3 regions of the Sphingomonas sp. GW821-FHT02B09 genome follow, and region 2 is predicted to be linked to each of the others. Evidence: predicted binding sites of a transcription regulator. Region 2 holds the regulator's gene; each other region holds the start of a gene.

The links. The regulator LexA, encoded in region 2, represses DNA repair genes until DNA is damaged. The targets are predictions, from matches to a motif close to GTTCCNCNCTTGTTCT.
Positions count from the first base shown of each region.
Region 1: AC07U4_RS00680 (ImuA family protein) is a predicted target of LexA. The motif match lies at 3,404-3,419, and genes of this name have one in related genera.
Region 3: uvrA (excinuclease ABC subunit UvrA) is a predicted target of LexA. The motif match lies at 1,685-1,700, and genes of this name have one in related genera.

Region 1 is NZ_JBWKVV010000001.1:155,400-160,715, reverse strand. It holds gene AC07U4_RS00710 (hypothetical protein) at 1-247, shown strand, start outside; gene AC07U4_RS00705 (antitoxin) at 553-819, opposite strand; gene AC07U4_RS00700 (hypothetical protein) at 1,003-1,290, shown strand; gene AC07U4_RS00695 (MBL fold metallo-hydrolase) at 1,372-2,352, opposite strand; gene AC07U4_RS00690 (SOS response-associated peptidase family protein) at 2,356-2,982, opposite strand; gene AC07U4_RS00685 (hypothetical protein) at 2,995-3,372, opposite strand; gene AC07U4_RS00680 (ImuA family protein) at 3,488-4,210, shown strand; gene AC07U4_RS00675 (Y-family DNA polymerase) at 4,128-5,316, shown strand, end outside.
Region 2 is NZ_JBWKVV010000001.1:981,723-987,038, reverse strand. It holds gene AC07U4_RS04540 (ComEC/Rec2 family competence protein) at 1-1,188, shown strand, start outside; gene lexA (transcriptional repressor LexA) at 1,390-2,073, opposite strand; gene AC07U4_RS04530 (molybdopterin molybdotransferase MoeA) at 2,132-3,313, opposite strand; gene moaC (cyclic pyranopterin monophosphate synthase MoaC) at 3,318-3,785, opposite strand; gene trpC (indole-3-glycerol phosphate synthase TrpC) at 3,782-4,558, opposite strand; gene trpD (anthranilate phosphoribosyltransferase) at 4,555-5,316, opposite strand, start outside.
Region 3 is NZ_JBWKVV010000002.1:753,006-758,321, forward strand. It holds gene uvrA (excinuclease ABC subunit UvrA) at 1-1,677, opposite strand, end outside; gene AC07U4_RS11455 (hypothetical protein) at 1,812-2,192, shown strand; gene AC07U4_RS11460 (methyl-accepting chemotaxis protein) at 2,619-4,277, opposite strand; gene AC07U4_RS11465 (M61 family metallopeptidase) at 4,491-5,316, shown strand, end outside.

The DNA of each region.
Region 1 (5,316 bases), 830 kb from region 2:
GGCCGACGGCTATGTGAAAACGATCGGCCCCACGGCTGCGCCTTTCACCCATTACTGGCGTATCGTCGCGCATCTTCACAATGGCAGGACCGAGGTGTTCTGGGGTCACACAGCATCCGCAAAGGAGGCGGCCAGCAAGAAGGCCTTACTGGAAGAAGCGGCGAAGCGGCACGGATGGAGAAGCTTCGACTTTGAGGTCGTCGAACTTGAGGAACATTCCCGCTTCCTCAGCAACGAACCTATTTAGCGCTAGTCGGCCGTTCGGGATCTCACCTGACCGAGCGCATCAGCCAATTAGATGGGCGGCTTCGATCCGCAAGCGGACACTCTTGGGGCATTTCCCTCTGCCCAGCTTCGGACGTCCGTTCACGTAATGCTATGACAACGGTTGTCCGACTACCGGCGTTCTAAGGCAGCTAGCGCTCAAGGTATTGGCTGGCGACACCATGTGCGCCAGCCAGTTACCATTGTCAGAGTTCTCGTCATTCGCATTGGTGCGCTTCCGCACAAGATCGGCCACGGTGTCTGTGTCGAGCATGTAGCGGGTACGGCTTACAGATCGATTTTCTTAAGCGGCAGCAGCGCGTTGTCGAGATCGTCGGGAAGGCCATCGGCAGGATCGAGGGAGGATAACGATCGAAGCGTATCGAGCAGATTGGGTCGAGGTTCCGGCGCAATGATGAGGCGATCACCTTCCTTGTGGATCAGGACGCGACTGCCGGAAAATTCGAACTCCGCCGGTATGCGAACAGCCTGGCTCCGGTTGTTGCGAAATAGCGTCGCTTCGCGGATGTCGCGGTGCAGAGCGGGCTCGGCCATCTCGAAACCTCCGTAGTACATGCCATGTATATACCACGAATGAAGGCGTTTCCAAACGCTGCGATCATTCCCCTTAGGGAGCTCCGCGCAGCATTCAGCGTTTGCATATTAGGAATGCCAAACGAAACTGCCGGGACTTTCCCATCAAGATCGAATTTGGGTGCCAGACAGGTAGACGAGACAGTGCGCGTCAAGACGCCGCAACGACAAATTCGCGAGGTAACCGCGGACTTGCTCAGGCTGATCGCTCGCCGTCGGCATGTTCTCGAGCGCGAGCATACGGCCCTAGAGCCGAACGAGGACGTCAAGGTTGCCGACCCTCGGGATCGTGATCGTCGGCGCCTTCAGTATCACCAGCGCGTCGTCGAGATCGCGGCGCCATTCTTCGTCAAGCTCAAGCCACCGCATGAACCCGTCGAGGAATGCCCTGCCCTGCTCGTGCGATCCTTGCGAGTTGAGGAGCCATACTAGAATTCGTGACAATCCCCCTTCTCTGGTGGTGTCCAATTTGGCGCGGCTCTGCTCCCGCCCCCTGACAGTCGGTTACGTGGCTCAGCGAAAGTGGAAGACCCCGCCTGCTTCGGCCGCGACAAACCGTTCGGGCGCAACGCCTGCGTCGTTTAACGCCGCGGCCAATTCCTCCACTGGCGCCTCACGCGCCTCGTCGGTAAGGTGGAACGTCCCCCAATGGATACCGAGCGCGCGATCTGCGCCGACATCCGAGAAGATCCGCACCGCCTCGGCCGGATTGACGTGCTGGGCCGCCATGAACCAGCGCGGCGCATAGGCACCGATCGGGATCAGCGCGACATCGGGTGCCCCGAGGCGTATTTGAACCTCGCCGAAGATGCGACCATCGCCATAGCCCGTGTCGCCGACGAACCAGATCGCGCCGGCGGGTGTCTCGAGGTAATGGCCGCCCCACAGCATCATCCGCGTGTCGCTCGGCCAGCGGTTCGACCAGTGATAGGCGGGAGTCACCGTCGTCGCGATGCCGTCGCCAAGCGCCAGCCGGCCCCACCAGTCGCCGGTGATGCAACGGGCTGCCGGCACAGCCGTCCGCACGATCGCATCGTTGCCGAGCGGCATCACCATCAGCGGGTCGTGGAGCGCGTGCAGCCGCTGCAGTGTCGCGACATCGAGATGATCGTAATGGCCGTGGCTGAGCAGCACGACGTCGATCGGCGGCAGGTCATCGAAAGCGATCCCCGGCGCCGTCACCCGCTTCGGTCCGACCCGGCGGAACGGGCTTGCCCGCTCCGACCAGACCGGATCGGTCAGGATGTTGCAGCCTGCGGCCTGAATGAGCAGCGAGGCATGGCCGACCATCGTGATCCGGAGCCCGGCGACGCGTGCCTTGGGTTTGGCCGGGACGATCGGCACCGAGGCTGGCCATTTTGCCGCACGGCCGCCGAGCTTCCAGCGCAGCATGTCGGAGATACCGCGATCGGTGCTTGCCTGACCGGGATTGAAGAAGCGGATGCCGTCGAAATGATCGCTCGGCGGGCCGTCGTAATAGCGATTGCGGGCCATCGGTCAGGCGACTTGCATCAATTGCGAAGGATAGGCGGTGAGCAGCGTCACGGCCTCTTCGACCGGCGCGGTCAGCCAGCGTTCCTGATCCTCGGCGAGCAGGATCACCGGCATCGCCTTGGGGTGTTTCGGCGCGACGAGCGGATTGGGCTCGGTGGTGCAAAAGGCATAGACGCGGTCGTGGTCGGCATCGACCTTCCACAGGCCGGCGAAGCACGGCACCGGCTGGTCCTCGACGGTGAACCACCAGTTGGTGTCGCCCGGCCCCTGCCGGTCGGACACAGCCTTGGGTTCGGCGAAGCGGGTGAAGGGCACGAGGCAGCGATGCTCTGACCGCAGCAGCCAGGGCTTCCATAAATTGTTGTGCAGATTGCGGGCGTTGGTCCACCAGTCGTAGAGGAACGGCAGTTCCCCCTCGCGCGCGGCACGCTTGCGGGGTTTCCGCGTCGGGAAGCCCCAGCGCATCGTGCTCAGCACGCGCCGGCCCTCTTCGTAGCGCACGACGTAGCCGGGCTTGCCGGGGGCGGCATAGTCCTTCTCGATACCCAGCACATTGGCCGCGTCGTCGACCGCGGCGAGCGCATCGAAATAGCCGCGCGGATCGACCTTCAAGTTATAGAGATTGCACATCTCCGTCTTCGATCACGAGCGATGGCGCGAGACAAGCTTCTTCCACGTTGCCTTGTCCGGATAGGGCAGCGGCGCGCCGGTCGGCGGTTCGCGACCGACCGTGACGCGCGGTCGCGCTGTTGCTTTCTGCTCACGGCAGCCGGCGCAGCACAGGCGGGCTGCCACTGCGGGCAGGCCATCGTCCCAGCCGCGCCGGATGAACATCCACCACAGGCACACCGCATCCAGCACCCGGACATGACCGCAGCGCGGGCACGTCAGGCGCAACGTCCGCTTGTACAGCGCGCATTGCTCGAGCGTGCGCAGGCGGCGCCCGACATGGTCGTAGTCCGCGTGCGCTGACCCCGTCGGAGCTGCGGCCCCGGCAGCGTCGATCCCGTTTCGGTTCACCGAATCCCTCCCGTAACGCCTTGACCCTTCGTCAACAATTCTGGAACATATAGCGAACAGATGAGTCGCAACAGTCATGTCCGCTAACCCCCAATCCGATGAGGCCCTGGCCCGCTTGCGCGAAGAGCTGGGTGCCGTGCGCGGGCCGAAGCTGGCGGTTCTGCCCTTCGACATCGATGCGATCGACAGGCGACTCGCCGAGGGCGGACTCGTGCTGGGTGGCCTGCACGAGGTGTCGCCGGCGACGCCGACGCTCACCGACGATGCCGCGGCGACGCTCTTTTCCGTCGGCATCGCTGCCCGCGCTGCGGCGCGGTCCGGCAAGCGCGTGCTCTGGGCGCTGACCCGCTTCGACCTCTACGCCCCCGGTCTGGAGCAGGCCGGGCTCGACCCGGCGACGCTGCTGTTCGTCGAGGCGCACGACGACAAACACGTGCTCGCCGTCATGGAAGACGGCCTGCGCCACGGCGGCCTCGCCGCGGTCGTCGGCGAGGTCAAGCGGGCCGATATGGTCGCGACGCGGCGGCTGCAGCTTGCTGCGATGAGCGGCCACGCTCCGGCGCTGCTCGCGCGCCGCTGGCGCAAGGCGGGCGTCGAGCCCCTGTCCGACCTCTCCGCGGCGATGACGCGCTGGCGGATCGCCTGCGCGCCGTCCGAGCGGCTGCCGGCCCCCGGCGTCGGCCGGGCACGCTGGACCGTCGACCTCGCGCGCCAACGCGGCGGTCCCCCCTTCACCCTGCAACTGGAGGCATGCGATGACACGGGTCGCCTCGCTCTACCTGCCGCACCTCGCCATCGAGCGACTGCGCCGGCTCGAGCGACCGCGCGCGCTGCCTGAACCGCAGCCTGCGCCATTGCTGCCGATCGACGACGACCCTGGTGCCTGTTCGGTGCCGCGGGGCGGCGGCTGGCGCCCGGGCGCACGCTGGGCGCGCGACGACGGCGCACGTGCAGCGATCGAAGATCAGACTGCGGCGCTGCCGCGCCACCAGCAGCCGACGATGCGCGAACTCGGTCGGCGCTCCGAGGCGGCGGATCATCCGTTCAAGCGACCGGTGCCGGCAGGCGGCACGCGCAGCCCCTTGCCGGTGGCCGTGCCGGTCGCGCATGCGGTGCCGCTGGTCCTCGCGGAGCAGGCCGGTCAACGCCACGTCATCACCGCCGCCTGTCCCGTCGCGCTTTCACTCGGCCTGATACCCGGCATGGCGGTGACGCAGGCGCGCGCGCTGGTCGCCGAGGTCGACGTGCGTGCCGCCGATCCCGCCGCCGATCGCGCCGTGCTCAACAGCCTCGCGCTGCATGCGGTGCGGCATTGGACGCCCACCGCCGCGGCGAGTGGCGCGGACGGGCTGTGGATCGAGCTGACCGGTACGGCGCACCTTCATGGCGGCGAGGCGCGCTTCTGCCGGCGGCTGGTCCGCTTCTGCCGGCGCTTCGGCTATACTGCACGCGTTGCGGTGGCGGGAACGCCGGGCGCCGCGCACGCGCTCGCACGGTTCGGGCGCGACGCGATCAGCGCCATCCCGAACGGCGGCGAGGCGCAGGCGCTCGCCGGCCTGCCGCCCGCCGCGCTGCGCCTGACGCCCGAGGCGCTGACCGCCGCGGCGCGGTTCGGGCTCGACCGGATCGCCGATCTGCTGCCGCTGCCGCGCGGTCCCCTCGCGCGCCGGCTGGGGCTCGCCAGCGTGCGCCGTCTCGACGAGGCGCTCGGCCGGGTGGCGGAACCGATCGTGCCGGTCGTCCCGGAGGAGACGCCGCTGGCCCGCCGCCGCCTGCTCGAGCCGATCGGCACCGCCGAGGCGATCGAACACGTCATCCGCGATCTTCTCGCCGATATGATCGGGCTGCTGCAGGAGCGCGGCGCCGGCGCCCGCACGTTGCTGCTCGTCATCGAGCGGATCGACGGCAGCGAGCAGCGGCTCGCCATCGGCACGTCGCGACCGA
Region 2 (5,316 bases):
GGCAGTCAGGTGCCGACGATCCGGTCCTGCGTCGCATCGCTGCTGGTGCTGGGGGCACTGGTGCTCGGGCGCGAGGCGGTGACGTTGCGGCTGGTCGCCGCGGGCGCGATGACGGTGCTGCTCGTCTGGCCGGAGGCGGTGACCGGCGCGAGCTTCCAACTGTCCTTCGCGGCGATCGCGGCGATCGTCGCGCTGCACGAGCATCCGCGTGTCGAATCATGGTTCGCGCCGCGCGAGGAGGGGCGAATGGCTCGCGTGCTGCGATCGCTGGTGTCGCTGCTGCTCACCGGGCTGGTCGTCGAGGCGGCGCTGATGCCGATCGCAGTCTATCACTTCCACAAAGCGGGGCTCTACGGCGCGGCGGCGAACATCGTCGCCATCCCGCTCACCACCTTCGTGGTGATGCCGCTGGAGGCCCTCGCCCTGCTGCTCGACGCCTTGGGCTGCGGCGGGCCGGTCTGGTGGGCGACCGATGTCGCCTTACGCCTGTTGCTGGTCCTCGCGCATGCGGTCGCCGCTGCGCCGGGATCGTCGCTTGCGCTGCCGTCGATGCCGGCGGCGGCGTTTGCGCTCTTGGTGGCGGGGGGATTGTGGCTGGCTTTGTGGCGGACGCGGTGGCGGCGGCTCGGCGTGGTACCGCTCGTCATCGGTGCGGGCTGGACGTGGCTGACGCCCGCGCCCGACCTGCTGGTGACGGGCGACGGGCGGCATATGGCGGTGCGTGTCGGCGGCGGGCTGGCGCTGCTGCGTGATCGGGCCGGGGACTATACGCGGGACATGCTCGCCGAAAACGGCGGCGCCGACGCGGGGATGCTATTGGGGGAGCAGGCGGCGGCGCGCTGCACGCGCGATGCCTGTGCGGTCGATGTGGATGCGGGCGGGCGGCGCTGGCGGGTGCTGGCGACGCGGAGCCTGTATCCGGTGAACCGCGACGATCTCGCGACGGCCTGTGCGCGTGCGGATGTGGTGGTGAGCGAACGCCATCTGCCGCGGGCGTGCCGGCCGCGCTGGCTCCGGCTGGACGCGCCGATGCTGCGGCGGACCGGCGGGGTCGCGGTGACCTTCGCGGGTGGCGAGGTGCGGACGGTGCGGCGCGACGCGGATGCGCATCCGTGGTTCGCTGCCGTGCGGGTCATGCCGGCGGTGACGGGCGAGCACCATAGAAAGCGTCGATGGGGTGCCCCGTGAAAGTCCGCCAGTGCTCCTGCGGACGCAGGAGTCCAGAGCCAAGCAGAACAACGGCGTATGGCGTTCCGGACTCCTGGGCTCCTGCTTTCGCAGGAGCACTGGGATGACGTTCGCAGAGGTCTCGAACACGTCCGGGGTGACCGAGAGAGGGTGGAAAGCGTTGGGCGTACATGGAGGCCCATATGCGATCCCGCCGGCGGCTCAATCGTAGCGGCGCAGGATGCCCGACAATTTGCCTTGCACGCGGACGTGCGAGGGCACGTAGCGTTGCGGTTCATAGGCGCGATTGGCCGGATCGAGCCGGACCATCGCGCCCTCGCGACGGAAATATTTGAGCGTCGCCTCGCTGTCGTCGATCAGCGCGACGACGATCTCGCCGTCGCGGGCGACTTCGGTCCGGCGGATCAGCGCATAGTCGCCGTCGAGAATGCCCGCCTCGACCATCGAATCGCCCGATACTTCCAGCGCATAATGTTCGCCCGAACCGAGCAAAGCGGCCGGCACCGCGAGCATCGAGCTTCCCTCGAACGCCTCGATCGGCACGCCGGCGGCGATGCGGCCGTGCAGCGGGATTTCGATGACGTCGTTGGCCGGCGTCGCCGCGGGGCGGACGTTGCCGGTCTTGGCAGGGGGCACGGCCGGGGCGGCCGGCGCGGGCTTGCGTTCCGACCGTTCCGGCATGCGCAGCACTTCGAGCGCACGGGCACGGTTGGGCAGACGGCGGATGAAATGCCGTTCCTCGAGCGCGCTGATCAGGCGATGCACGCCCGATTTGGATTTCAGGTCGAGCGCTTCCTTCATCTCCTCGAACGAGGGCGAGATGCCGGTTTCTTCCAGCCGGTCGTTGATGAAGCAAACGAGCTCGTGTTGCTTGCGCGTGAGCATGAGCGGACCTTCCCCGTCGGAACAGACGCGGAACTTCTAGGGAACAGGATAGCGCGCGTCAAGCGATGACGAGGATTTCTGCCGAGTCGCCCGCACTGGCGGCAGGCGCGTCCACCGGCCGCACGATCAGGCAGTGCGAGCGGGCGAGCGTGAGGAGCATCGAACTGTCCTGGATGGTCGAGGCAAAGGCGCGACCGTCGCGCAGCTCGGCGCGCAGATAGTCGGTGCGCGGGCCGTTCGCGGGCAGGTCCTCGCCGAGGATGGTCATCGTCGTGCGCGGTAGCGGGTCGGCGGCGCCGGCGAGGCGCGCGACCAGCGGTTTGACGAACAGCAACGCGGTGACGAATGCGGACACCGGATTACCGGGCAGGCCGAGCAGGATCGTGTCGCCGAGCCGGCCCGCCATCATCGGCTTGCCGGGGCGCAGCGCGATCCGCCAAAAATCGATGCTGCCGCCGGCGGCCTCGAGCGCCGGACGGACGAGATCGTGGTCGCCGACCGAAGCGCCGCCGGTGGTGACGAGCAAATCGGCTTCGACACCGGCGAAGGCGTCCCGCAACGCGCCGAGATCGTCGGGGAGAATGCCGAGGTCGATCAACTCGATCGGCAGGTCGGCGAGCAGCGCCGCCAGCATCGCGCGGTTCGATTCGGGGAGCGCGTCGGGCGAGGCGCCGCGGCCGGGCTCGACCAGTTCGTCGCCGGTCGCGCAGATCGCGACCCGCACGCGGCGGTGGACGGCGATCGTCGCCACGCCGCCGGTCGCCGCGACCGCGATCCGCGCGGCGGTCAGCCGCTCGCCCTGCGCGATCAGCCGGCCACCGGTGGTGAAATCGAGGCCGCGGCGGCGGGTGTTGCGGCCGTGCGTCGGCGGACCTTCGCCGGTCAGCCGGATTGCCGTGCCGTCGGCGGCGACTTCCTCCTGGATCATCACCGTGTCGGCGCCCGCGGGCATCGCCGCGCCGGTGAAGATCCGAACCGTTTCGCCTGGGCCGACCGCGCCGGCGAAGGGGCGGCCGGCGGCGCTTTCGCCGATCAGCGTCCAGGGACCGGGGAGGTCGGCGAAGCGGATGGCATAGCCGTCCATCGCCGACAGATCGGTCGCCGGCTGCGTCCGGTGGGCGGCGACGTCGGCGGCGGCCCAGCGTCCGTGCGCCTGAGCGAGCGGCACCTCTTCGACGGCGATTGGGGCCGCCGAGGCGAACAGGCGGGCTTGCGCCTCGGCGATCGGCAGCAAGGCCATCGCGTCAGGCGCGCCAGTCGCCGGACTTGCCGCCGGCCTTTTCGAGCAGGCGGATGCCGGTGATCGTCATGCCGCGGTCCATCGCCTTGGCCATGTCGTAGATGGTCAGCAGCGCGACCGACACGGCGGTGAGCGCCTCCATCTCGACACCGGTCTTGCCGTCGGTCGCGGCGAGCGCGGTGGCGGTGATGCCCGCCTCGTCGAGCACGAGGTCGAGCGTGACACGCGTGAGGGGGAGGGGGTGGCAGAGCGGGATCAGCTCGGCGGTCTTCTTCGCCGCCATGATGCCGGCAACGCGGGCGACGGCGAGCACGTCGCCCTTCTTCGCCGCACCGTCGCGGATCGCGGCGAGCGCATCCGCGGCGACCGCGATATGGCCGGTGGCGACGGCGCGGCGGCTGGTCGCCGCCTTGTCGCCGACGTCGACCATATGCGCGGCGCCATCGGCGTCGAGATGGGTGAGGCCGCTCATCCGATCATCGCGCGGGTCGCGGCCTCGACGTCGTCGGCGCGCATCAGCGCCTCGCCGATCAGGAAGCAGTGCACGCCGTGTGCGGCCATCGCGTCGAGATCGGCGCGCGTCTCGAGCCCGCTCTCCGCGACGAAGGTGCAGCCGGCGGGGGCCTTGTCGACCAGTTCGTAGGTGCGGGCGAAATCGACGGTGAAGTCGCGCAGGTCGCGGTTGTTGACCCCGATCAGTCGCGATTTGAGTTTCAGTGCGCGGTCGAGTTCGTGCGCGTCGTGCACCTCGACCAGTACGTCCATGCCGCAGTCGCGCGCCGATGCCTCGATCTCCGCCATCTGGTTGTCGTCGAGCGCGGCGACGATGATGAGGATCGCGTCGGCGCCGATCGAGCGGCTTTCGGTCGCCTGCCACGGATCGACCATGAAATCCTTGCGGATCACCGGCAGGTCGCAGGCGGCGCGCGCGGCGATGAGATAGTCGTCGGAGCCCTGAAACCATTGCTCGTCGGTGAGCACCGACAGGCAGGCGGCGCCGCCCGCCTGATAGGCGCGGGCATGGGCGGGGGGATCGAAATCGGCGCGGATCAGGCCCTTGGACGGGCTCGCCTTCTTGATCTCGGCGATCAGTGCATGGCCCGGCCTGGCGTCGAGCGCGGCGCGGAAGCCACGCGGTTTGGTCACCGCGGCGATGCGTGCGTCGAGATCGGCGAGGCTGGTCGTCGCCTTGCGTGCGGCGACCTCGGCGCGTTTGGTTTCGATGATGCGGGAGAGAATGGTCATCGGTAGGCGATCCAGCGGTCGAGCAGCGCGCCCGCGCGGCCGTCGTCGAGCGCGGCCGCGGCGGCGTGCGCGCCGGCGGTGAGATGGGGACTGTGGCCGGCGACGACCAGCGCGGCGGCGGCGTTGAGCAGCACCGCGTCGCGATAGGCGCCCGCCTCGCCGGCAAGCAGGCGACGCAGCGCGGCGGCATTATAGGCAGGGTCGCCGCCGCGGATCGCGGCGAGCGGATGGCGCGGCAGGCCGGCATCCTCTGGCACGATCGTGCGCGGCAGCGTCGCACTGCCGACGTTGACCGCGATGCTCGGGCCGGCGGTGGAGAGTTCGTCGAGCCCCTCCTCGCCCGAGATCACCGCGGCGCGGGCGGTGCCGAGCTGGTCGAGCGCCTCGGCATAGAGGCCGGCGTAATCGGGGCGGGCGATGCCGATCAGCTGATGCGTGACATGCGCCGGATTGGCGAGCGGCCCCATCAGGTTGAAGATGGTGCGCTTGCCGATGCGGCGGCGGATCGGGGTGATCCGCGCCATCGCGGGATGATGATTGGCCGCGAAGAGGAAGGCGATGCCGAGATCGGCGAGGCTGCCCTCGGCGGTGGCGCCGGCGACCTCCATGTCGAGGCCGATCGCCTCGAGCGTGTCGGCGGCGCCCGCCTTGGACGAGGCGGCGCGGTTGCCGTGCTTGGCGACGGGCACGCCGCAGGCGGCGACGACCAGCGCCACCGCGGTCGAGACGTTGAGCGTGTGATGGCCGTCGCCGCCGGT
Region 3 (5,316 bases), on a different contig from region 2:
GTCGCGCAGGCGCCTGAGCGTCGCGAGCAGCATGTCGTTGTCGCGCTGGTGGAGCCCGATCGAGGGTTCGTCGAGCACGTAGAGCACGCCCGACAGGCCGCTGCCGATCTGGCTGGCGAGGCGGATGCGCTGGCTCTCGCCGCCCGACAAGGTGCCGCTGGTACGGTCGAGGTTGAGATAGTCGAGGCCGACGTTGTTGAGGAAGCCCAGGCGCTCGACGATCTCCTTCAGGATGCGCTCGGCGATCGCGCGCTGTTGGTCGCCGAGATGGTTGGGCAAATCGGTGAAGAAGGCGAGCGCGTCGACCACCGAGAGATGCGTGGCATAGGCGATGTCGCGCATCGCGATCTTGACCGCCAGCGCCTCGGGCTTGAGGCGCGCGCCGTGGCAGACCTCGCACGGGCGCGAGCTCTGGTATTTGGACAATTCCTCGCGCATCCACGCGCTCTCGGTCTGGAGCAGGCGGCGGTTGAGGTTGCCGACGACGCCCTCGAACGGCTTCTTGACGTCATAGGCCTTCTTGCCGTCGACGAAGGTCAGCGTGACGGGCTTGCCCTTGCTGCCGTGCAGGATCAGCGCGTGGATCGCCTCTGGCAGGTCGGCCCAGGGCGTGTCGAGGCTGAAGTCGAATTCGCGCGCGAGGCTGCCGAGCACCTGCATGTAATAAGGGCTGGGCGGGTTGGATTTGGCCCAGGGGACGACGGCGCCCTTCTTGATGCTGAGCCCGTGGTTGGGGACGACGAGATCCTCGTCGAACAGCAGTTTCTCGCCGAGCCCGTCGCAGGCTGGGCAGGCGCCCTGCGGCGCGTTGAACGAGAACAGCCGCGGTTCGATCTCGGCGATGGTGAAGCCGCTGATAGGGCAGGCGAACTTCTCGGAGAAGACGATGCGGCCGGGAGGGGCGTTGTCGCCGAGCACTTCCGACTTGGGCGTGTGCGGCGTATATTCGTCTTTGGCGGGGTCGGCGGGATCGACATAGGCGAGGCCGTCGGCGAGTTTCAGCGCGGTCTCGAAACTCTCGGCGAGGCGCGTCGCGGCGTCGCCGCGCACGACCAGCCGGTCGACGACGATCTCGATGTCGTGCTTGAACTTCTTGTCGAGCGCGGGGGCCTCGTCGATCTCGTGGATCTCGCCGTCGATGCGGACGCGGGTGAAGCCCGCCTTCTGCCATTCGGCGAGTTCCTTGCGATATTCGCCCTTGCGGCCGCGCACGACGGGGGCGAGCAGATAGAGGCGCGTCCCCTCGGGCAGCGCGAGGACGCGGTCGACCATCTGGCTGACGGTCTGCGCGGCGATCGGCTCGCCGGTCGCGGGGCTGTAGGGGATGCCGACGCGCGCCCAGAGCAGGCGCATGTAATCGTAGATCTCGGTGACGGTCGCCACCGTCGAGCGCGGGTTGCGGCTGGTCGTCTTCTGCTCGATCGAGATCGCCGGCGACAGGCCCTCGATATGATCGACGTCGGGCTTCTGCATCAGCTCGAGGAACTGGCGGGCGTAGGCGGAGAGCGATTCGACGTAGCGGCGCTGGCCCTCGGCATAGATGGTGTCGAAGGCGAGGGACGACTTGCCCGAACCCGACAGGCCGGTGATCACCGTCAGCGTATCGCGGGGGATGTCGACATCGACGTCCTTGAGGTTGTGCTCGCGCGCGCCGCGGACGGTGATTTTGGTCAGCATGTGGCGGGTTCTACTTCTGTTCTGTGTCTGGGGCTAGTCCGGGAAGTAGGAACGCGCGGGAGGCTTCGCCAGCACCACGTTGAAACGCGCGGCGCGTGTCTTATCTCGGCGACACACAGACAGAGAGGCCGCGCATGGGCAAGAAGACGAAGAAGGCGAAGCTCCCCAAGGAGGTGCTCGGCATCCGCCTGCCCAAGGAGCTGCGCGAGGCGGGCGGGGCGTTGCTTGAGAAAGCGAACAGCCCGCAGGGGCGCGAGATGCTCGCGGCGGGGCTGACGATGGCCGCGGCGGCGGCGACCGCGGCGGTGGCGAAGGGCCGGACGAAGCGCGAGGCGGCGGGGGAGCGGCCGGTGCCGCCGGTGCCTCCGACGACGGGGGCGGCACCCGAGCCGCGGCGTCCACCCGAACCGCCGCAGGGCACGCAGACGCAACCCGATCCGCAGGCGATCGCCGATGCGGTCGGCAAGGCGGCGGAGGCGCTGCTCGGCCGGTTGTTCGGGGGGAAGAAGGCCTAGGCCGGATCGGCATGCGGTGGTGTCGCGGCCTTGACCGTCCGGGTGCATCACCGCGGTTTTGTCGGGGGCCTTTGCAAACGCCGCGTAGTGCTCCTGCGAACGCAGGAGCCCAGGCGTTCCGAGCGCCATAAGGTGTTGTTTTGTTTGGCTCTGGGCTCCTGCGTTCGCAGGAGCACTGTGCTGATGTGGACTGTCTTAGAGCCTCGACGTGTTCCGGCGTCCATCGGGCCGTGCGGGATGGTGTCCCGTCAAGTCTTACCCCTCGCCGCAGGGTGGACCCCGGAACAAGTCCGGGTGACGGGGTGGGCTTAGCAGACGGTGGGCTCGTGCGAACGCCCCTGTGCGATCGCTTTGGGGTGACGGAAGAGCGAAGCTTCGGCGCTCATCATCGGCCGGGATACGGAATGTCGATCTGGCCCGCGGGCATCAGGACAGCCTTTGCTTGAGCGGGACGATCGTCTGTGGCGTCAGGTCGACCGGGCGTTGCCGCCATGCCCGACGCGGCTGGCGGTCGCGCTCGGGCAGGAGGTCGTTGGCGGCCTCCCATTCGGTGAAGCGGAACTGCTCGATCTGGTCGGTCATCGCATGCGTCTCGTCGACCAGCTTGCGCGCGGCGGCGGTCTCTTCTTCGGCGACCGCGGCATTCTGCTGTGTGACGTTGTCGAGCTCGGCCACCGCGGCCGTGATCTGCTGCAAGGCGAGGGACTGATGTTCGACGTTCTCGGCGATGTTGGTGGTCAGCAGTGCCATCTTGCCGACGCGCTCGATCACCCGGCCGAGGGCGATCTCGACGTCGCCGACCGAGCGGACGCCGAGCCCGATCTGCTCGGCCGAGCGGCCGATCCGTCGCTTGACGTCCATCGCGGCCTCGGCCGACCGTCCGGCAAGCGCGCGCACTTCCTGCGCGACGACCGCGAAGCCCTTGCCGGCTTCGCCGGCGCGTGCCGCCTCGACCCCGGCGTTGAGCGCCAGCAGGTTGGTCTGAAAGGCGATGCGGTCGATGACGACGAGGATTTCACCGATTTCGTTGGAGAATTGTTCGAGCCGGTTGATCGCGGCGACCGCGTCCTTGAGCATCTCGCCCGACTTTTCGGCGTCGACATGCGCTTCCGAAACCGCTTGGCGCACCTGCACGGCGTTGCCGGCGGAGTCGGTCAGCGCGCCGCTGAGCTGCTGGAGCGCGCTGGCGGTTTCCTCGAGGCTCGTCGCCTGCCGCTCGGTACGTTGGGACAGATCGTTCGATGATTGCATCAATTCCTGCGCGCCGGACGCGATATCGGTGGCGCTGAGGCGGACCGAGGCCAGTGCCGTGCCAAGGGCGTCGGCGGCGTGGTTGAAATCGCTCTTGAGCTTGCCGAACTCTCCGGCGAGGGCGCCTTCGACCCGCACGGTGAGATCGCCGCCGGCGAGCTTGTGCAGCGCGCCGCCGATGCTGCGGACGATGAGGCGGGCCTGCTCGCGACGGATCATCTCGGTCAGCGCCCCGACCGCGACCGCGAGCAGGCTGAGAAAGGTCACGGCGGCCAACAGCGTCCGGTTCGCGGCGCGTTGCGCGACCGCGGCCTTGTGGCGCAGCGCGGCGACCTCTGCGGTCATCGCATCGATCTGGGCGTCGGCGACCTTCGAAGCGGCCCGTTCGGCGGGGCGGACGACCTCGCGCAGATGGCGCAATGCGTCGGACCGGTTGCCCGCGTTCGCTTCGGCGGCAACCTCGCCCAGTGCGGCGACGACGGTGTGCGACAGGCGGAAATAATCCTCGGGCAGGACGTGGCGCGCCTTGGTGTCCTCGAGGTCGCGCAACATCTGGCGCATCTGCTGCGAGCGTGTGTCGAACTTCCGGACGATGATCCCCCGTTCCTCGGGATCGGTTTCGGTGATGAGGTTGAGCGCGTCGCGCTGCAGCGAGCGACTGACCGAACGGACCTCGGTCACGGCCAGCACCCGCTCCTGCGCTTCCAGTGCGGCGACGTTCGCCGCCTCCAGCGCACGGTCCTCGCGGTACGTCACGCCCGCCAGCAGCCACAGCAACAGGATCGCGCCGACCAGGGGCGCGATGACGCGGACGTTGAAGCGGCGAAGCAGCAAGTGTCTATTCCTCTGATGGCGGAAAAGAGCAGCCGCCCCACCAATTATAGAGGCGCGCGATCGCGCGTTTATACTTCGGGAGCAAATATCGGACCGGGCGATTCACGCGTGCTGCCGAGCGGCAATGGACCGGACCGGAGCGGCATGGTTATAGGTGCGGCATGACGTCGCGGCGGTAGCGGCAAGGGGACGATGATGAGAGCAACGGCACGAGTGACGGCGGTTTTGGCGATTGCCGCGGCAACGCTCGCGGCCGCCGCCGCGCAGGCGCAGACGGCGGCGCAGGCGGTCGTCGCGCAGCAGGCGCAGGATCCGGGGGCGCGCGCCGGCACGGCGTATGACGTCGCCTTCCCCAATGCGGTGCATCACGAGGCGCAGATCACCGCGACCTTCGCGCGGGTGCCGGCGGGGCCGCTGCGCGTGCGGATGGCACGCTCGTCGCCGGGACGCTATGCGATCCACGAATTCGCCAAGAACGTCTATGCGGTGTCGGCGAAGGACGGCAAAGGGCGCCCGCTGCGACTGATCCGCAGCGATCCCTATGGCTGGACGGTCGCCGGACACGACGGCACCGTCGTCGTCACCTACACGTTGTTCGGCGACTGGGGCGACGGCACCTATGCGCAGATCGACACGACGCATGCGCACCTCAACATGCCCGCCACCTTCCTGTGGGCGGAGGGCTATGACGCGCAGCCGATCCGCGTGCGCTTCACGCCGTTCGACCCCAAGTGGCGGATCGCGACGCAGCTTCCCGCCGCCAGGGGCGCGAACAGCTTCTGGGCGCCGAACCTGCAATATTTCATGGATAGCCCGACCGAGATCAGCGATTTCGCCTTGCGCGAATGGCCGGTCACCGATGCGCTGGGCAAGAGCTATGTCGTGCGGCTGGCGGTGCATCACGCCGGCAGCGACGCCGATCTCGATACCTATACCGCCAAGGTGAAGCGGGTGATCGCGCAGCATTATGCGCTGTTCGGGCAGGCGCCGCGCTACGATTACGGCACCTATACGTTCATCGCCGACTATCTGCCGCAGA